Linked DNA regions of Psychroserpens ponticola. The protein of the gene in region 2 interacts with the protein of the main gene of each other region in a pairwise test. Links are inferred from orthologs where the notes say so. Each region holds a gene or a part of one and is shown on either strand. Other genes may lie near its edges. The genes, in order: pepT and pepE.

Region 1 (3,210 bases), 2.1 Mb from region 2 along the record:
GCTCTAAGTTAATAAAAGATAATGAACCTTATAGAAGTTAACTGAAATTTTTAGGTTCAACTTTAGTTTTATTCGTTAATTTTTTCCGAATGTGGTAGAAATGTTATCAAATTAAACAAGCGTTCAAAATATTCAGGTTGTTCGTCGTAAACAATTTTGGGCATGTGAGCTGTTAATGTATAAATATAGTCGTTGTTATAAATTTGATGATTTATAACGTGATTTAAATACTCTAAATCAGTACTTTTTACTAAAAAATCATAAGCATGATTAGCTGAAATAATATTTCTAATATAGCTTTTATTGGCCTTATAATTTTGAATTTCAGAATTAAATTGTGTTTTAACAATAGTCTTTAATTCTGCATCTTGTTTGGTTTTATTGTCAAGATAAAATTCCCAGGCATTTTTAGAATGCTTTAATTCAGTTTTTGGCTCAACAACAACGATTGAAAACGTAAGCGCAAGTTCTGGGTCATTCCCACGAAAAATGCTATGTTTTGCAGTTCCAAAATCAATTTCCCAATGGTCAGGAGCGTCGATTGAAATTAGATACTTATAGTTTGAGTAGATGTTGGTTAATGAATCAAAATGTTCTGAATGTTTAGAAAGAGATTCATCACTTTTTTGCTCTTTATAAGATTCTTTTAGGTATTTCTCTTCTTTAGTGGTTTTTTTGCTTTCATTACAGGAAGCCAAAATCAGTAGAAAGGCGAGTGTTATATATTTAATTTTCAATTCTTTTTTTGCTTTTTCTTGAAAATTGGATAAATCAAAATCAATCCGAAGAGTATTCCGAATATGCTAGAGGTATTATTTATTGGTTCTTTTACAAATCCTAAAAGATTTACTAATGCAAAAATTATAAATAATAATCCGATAATTGATATTATTAGACTCGGAATAGGTTTCTCTGACCAACTTTGTTTCTCTTTCATTTTATGAATTTTTTTTAATGATTTCCAGTTAGAATTACGTGTCGAAAATTATCGATTTTTTTCAGCAGTCAACTCTACAATTTTACAAATCACTTCAGTAGCTTTTATCATACTTTCTACAGGCACATATTCATAACGTCCATGAAAATTATGTCCACCAGCAAAAATGTTAGGACAAGGCAATCCCATATAACTTAATTGAGAACCATCAGTTCCGCCACGAATAGGTTTAATTAAGGGTTCAATACCTAATAACTTCATTGCATCTTCAGCAATATCAACAATATGCATCACAGGTTCTACCTTTTCTTTCATATTGAAATACTGATCTTTTATCTCAATAGTAATCACTTCTCGACCATATTCAGAATTGATATCATTTGCTAGTTTGCTAAGCATTTCTTTACGTGCCTCAAAATGATTTTTATCGTGATCTCTTATGATATATTGAAGTATGGTTTCATCTACTTTACCGTCAATACTATACAAGTGAAAGAATCCTTGATAATCTTCAGTGTGTTCTGGTGTTTCAAGTCTTGGTAACGCGTTTATAAATTCGGTTGCAATATACATAGAGTTGACCATTTTTCCTTTGGCATAACCTGGATGTACAATTTTTCCTTTGACATGTATTTTTGCGCCAGCAGCATTAAAATTCTCGTATTCTAATTCGCCTATCTGACTACCATCCATCGTATAAGCCCAATCTGCTCCAAATTGTTCTACATCAAAATGATGAGCACCTCGACCTATTTCTTCATCTGGAGTGAAGCCAATTCTAATATTACCATGTTTAATTTCTGGATGTTGAATTAAGTATTCCATAGCAGAAACAATTTCAGTAATTCCAGCTTTATCATCTGCACCTAATAGCGTGGTTCCATCAGTAACAATTAATGTGTTCCCTTTATAAAGCAATAAATCTTCAAAATAATCTGGTGACAGAATAATGTTTTCAGATTCATTTAAGGTAATGTCTTTTCCATCATAATCCTCAATAATTCTCGGATTTACATTCGCACCTGTGAAGTCTGGAGTTGTGTCAAAATGAGAAATGAAACCTATGGTTGGTACATCGTGATCTACATTACTTGGTAAGGTTGCCATGATATATGCCTTATCATCAATGGTCACATCACTCAAGCCAATCGTTTTAAGTTCTTCTGCCAATTTATTAGCTAAATCCCATTGTTTAGCTGTACTTGGAGTCGTGTTGCTTTCTGGATCTGATTCCGTATCGATAGTGACGTAACTTATAAATCTATCGATAAGGTGTTGTTTGTTTATCATGGTTGATGTTTTTTCAAAAATAAAAATTCAAATGCTAATTAGTATTGTAATGGTTATAAATTTACGATATAAAAAAGCACCTTAAAATAAATCAAGGTGCTTTTTTTAGAGTATTTTAATCTTACTTTTTAAAAGTAAATACTGGTAATGTAGAATGATTAACTAAATCTTCAGAAATACTTCCGCCAAATAAATGACTTAAACCAGTTCGGCCTTCAGTAATCATTCCAATAGCATCCATATTATGTTTATCTGCATATCCTAATATCGCTTCTTCAACATTATAGTCTGAAATTAAAACAATACCATCTTTCAGATTTTCAAGATTTGTTTCTTTTAAGAACTTAGATGCCTTTTCTTCAATTTCATCTGTACTTAAAAAATGAGCATTAGGAAGGTTAATATGTAATAATGTTATTTTTTTGCTAAGATCACTAAGTAATTTTATAGCAACTTTGGCTGCAGACGCACTATCTGCAGAAAAATCTGTAGCAATTACGATGTTTTCAAAGTCAATAGTTTCTGGCTTGGATTTAACTACCAGAAGAGGGATTTCACTATGACGCACAACTTTCTCGGTATTTGATCCAAGTAGTACACCATCATAATCATTGTGACCTCTAGATCCCATAACGATTAAATCTACATCAATTTCTTTTGCAATTTCATCTACTTCTTTTAAAACTTTATGATTTTTAATCATTGGAGTAACAGTGATGCCTTCTAAATAAGGTTTGTCTAAAAAACTTTCAAATTTCTTATTAGTAACCAATAGCATAAATGCAGTTTCTTCATTTTTATCTGAACTTGAAGATGAAAATATTGATTCTGAAAGCTCCAACATATGCATTACTATTAGTTCTGAATTATGTTTTTTAGCAAGAGCTGCAGCTGTTTCTAGAGCGTATTCTGATTGCTGTGAAAAATCGACAGGAATTATGATTTTTTTCATGATTTTTAATTTAATTTATATTCAAAAATAG
Region 2 (3,001 bases):
TGACTAGAAAGTGGTTTGTAACTATAATGCCAAGGCTCATATTTGAAACCTTTACGGTTTTGTTGGTTTGTATATACAAGGTGAAACCCAAAAGCATTTGCATTGTGATTCATCCATAATTTGAGCTTTCTAAAACAACCATTACCATCAAAATGTCTTGGTTGTAAAACAGATGAAGGTTGTGAAACATTGGCATCAATAATATCAATATCTGTTGCCCAATGGTGTCTAGAAGTTCCTGGTATGGTTGAGTATTCTATAATTTTTTTAATGCTTTCTTGAGGCGTTAATCCTGTATTAATGTTTCTGTTGTATTTACGTTCCCAAATTCTGTTTTGATGATCGAAACTTCTATAACTAGACACAATTTGAATGTGAATGTCACTTTTAAGGGCTTCAGTTTTTAATCTTACAAAAGCATCATGTGCTTCTTTTCTTAATTGAAATCCTTCGCCTAAGAGATCAGGATTGCCTTTTCCAATCAATTCTTCATAATTAATTGAACTTGAATGAGATTGAAAGGCTAATTGTGGAGCTATAGATAATGCAAGTCCAGAAGCTAATGTTGTTTTTATAAATTGTCTACGTTTCAATATGTTTTTTTGCTTAATGGATAAGTGAATTTACTAATTCGATTTCAGTTAGAAATAATTATCTTCACTTAAAAATTAATAATTATGTCATTTCAGTTTCAAATTTTAGAGCCTTCCCAAATAAATGACATTATACCATTAGTACAACAATTAACGAGCCATAAATGTTCTGATGATATTTTAAAAGAACGTTTTGCAGTAATGGTTACTGAAAATTATGAATGTGCTGTAATTTTTGATCGTCAAAAATTGATTGGCGTTTCTGGGCTTTGGTATTGCACGCGGCATTATGCAGGAAAGAGTGTTGAATTAGATCATGTATTCATTTCGGAAGACTACAGAAATAAAGGTTTAGGAAAACAATTTTTAGAATGGATTTATAATCACGTGAAAACCAAAGGTGTAAAAGCAGCAGAATTAAATACTTATGTTCAAAACTATTCTTCACATAAATTTTACTATAATGAAGGTTTTGAAATTTTAGGCTATCATTTTTTGAAAAAGTTATAGTTTTTTCTTTGAAAAGTACTTCGTATTTATATATTTGCGCTCAGAATGCGAGAGTAGCTCAGTTGGTAGAGCGTCAGCCTTCCAAGCTGAATGTCGCCAGTTCGAACCTGGTCTCTCGCTCTAAAAGCTTCATCCTAATCGATGAGGCTTATTTATTTTAATGTATTTAATTCAATTCCAGGCTCAACTTCATAAGGAGATTTGCCATGTTCAAATATTCGAGCACTTAAGGAACCTTTTAAAATAATAGAATCTCCATTTACGGCTAACCAACTTCCTTCACGAATTCCAACAACAGGTTGTGTGTTAAAAGCATGAAATTCTTTGATACGTGTTTCTCGTGTTTCACCTTTATGTGTACTTGTAGGATCAGGATCTAAATAATGCGGATTAATATTAAAAGGGACAAAGCCAAACGTTTTAAAACTTGGTGGATACACAATTGGCATGTCGTTAGTCGTGTTTACTGTAAGTCCGCAAATATTACTTCCAGCACTTGTTCCTAAGTATGAAGTTCCAGAATTAACAGCTTGTTTAATAGATTCTAACAACCCATTTTTATAGAGTTGATTAACCAATACAAAGGTGTTTCCTCCTCCAGTAAAAATAGCTTTGGCATTTGCTATAGCTGTTTTTGGATCTTCAAACTCGTGAATGCCCTTAGCCACTTTTCCTATTTGACTAAATGCTTTATTGACGTTTGAAGTGTATTCATCATGAGAAATTCCGCCAGGTCTAGCATATGGAATGAATAGTATTTCTGACGTGTCTTTGAAAAAAACGGTGAGTTCATCTAATAAATATTCTAAAGGACCACTGCCATGAATGGTTGATGTACTTGCTATAATAATATTTTTCATGGAAACTATTTTAAACTATTAGAATGTCAATTGTAGACTTCATTTAATTTATTGTAAATTTAAGTAAACCTTTAATTTAACAAAAGTTTACAAGGCTTTATGTTGAATTTAAATCAAGAGAATTTATTTTTATATTAAATAACTAACCTATGAAAAAGCTACTGCCAATTTTACTGTTTTGCATAAGTTTTTGTGCAATGTCTCAAGATGTTAAACGTGTTATTGTCGAGGGGAAAATTATTGTAGAAGGGAATGACATTGAAGGAATAACCGTATATAATACATCATCAAATAAAGGCGCTGTCACTGACGAAAATGGTGAATTTACACTTCCAGTTACTTTAAATGATTTTATTGAAATTAGAGCGTTACAATATCAGAATTTTGATTTTAAAGTGAGTCAGGCTATTTTAGATTCAAAGCGTATTCGTGTAATTTTAATTGAGGAAATCAATAAATTGGATGAAGTTCTAGTCATGACTAAAGGACTCTCGGGAGTTTTAGATACAGACATTAAAAGTGTAAAAACGTTCAATCCTAAACTGGATGCACTTTACTTCGGAATAAAGAAAAGTGATGAGTATGAATTTACTGATGATAATAGAACTGAGATCAATAATATAGCCATGCATTCGCAATCACAAACGATGGTGAATGGTTTAAACATTCGTAATGTTGTAGGTCAATTGTTGTTGCCATTGTTTAGATCTAAAGTAAAGGATAAAAAAGCTGCAGGAATAGCTGAAGTTCCAGTGAGTACAATTAAATACTATTTTGGGTCTTCGTTTTTAGTTGATAATTTTAATATTCCAGAACATCGTGTCGAAGAATTTATTAGATATGTGGAAGATGATGAAAGCTTTGATTTTACCTTGCTTAACATCGGAAAAGAGTTAGAATTTCTTGAAGTTCTTAGCTTGAAGAGCCAATCTTTTTTAAATAAAAAGAATGACAAGGATTAAAAAGCTTTTTTTAATTTTATGCTTAGTTCAGATTGGTTTTATATTTTCTCAATCTATTGAAATACAAGGGAAAGTA

Evidence for each region.
Region 1: the proteins of pepE (region 2) and pepT interact in binary tests that used the Escherichia coli proteins (3 or more experiments, as listed by UniProt). The link is inferred for Psychroserpens ponticola from one-to-one orthologs.

The regions. Positions count from the first base shown.
Region 1 is NZ_CP116221.1:893,633-896,842, forward strand. What follows is about bases 107-3,084. They hold pepT (peptidase T), read right to left. Parts: upstream 2,228-3,084; coding sequence 986-2,227; downstream 107-985. Other genes in these bases: MUN68_RS03965 (hypothetical protein), read right to left, coding at 107-737; MUN68_RS03970 (hypothetical protein), read right to left, coding at 734-937; MUN68_RS03980 (universal stress protein), read right to left, coding at 2,349-3,084. In the rest of the region: more of MUN68_RS03965, read right to left, coding at 69-106; more of MUN68_RS03980, read right to left, coding at 3,085-3,179. UniProt on the Escherichia coli protein: Cleaves the N-terminal amino acid of tripeptides.
Region 2 is NZ_CP116221.1:3,025,165-3,028,165, reverse strand. What follows is about bases 110-2,878. They hold pepE (dipeptidase PepE), read right to left. Parts: upstream 1,964-2,878; coding sequence 1,256-1,963; downstream 110-1,255. Other genes in these bases: MUN68_RS13400 (carboxypeptidase-like regulatory domain-containing protein), read left to right, coding at 2,113-2,878; MUN68_RS13415 (GNAT family N-acetyltransferase), read left to right, coding at 678-1,103; MUN68_RS13420 (M15 family metallopeptidase), read right to left, coding at 110-593. In the rest of the region: more of MUN68_RS13420, read right to left, coding at 1-109; more of MUN68_RS13400, read left to right, coding at 2,879-2,925; MUN68_RS13395 (carboxypeptidase-like regulatory domain-containing protein), read left to right, coding at 2,912-3,001. UniProt on the Escherichia coli protein: Hydrolyzes dipeptides containing N-terminal aspartate residues. May play a role in allowing the cell to use peptide aspartate to spare carbon otherwise required for the synthesis of the aspartate family of amino acids.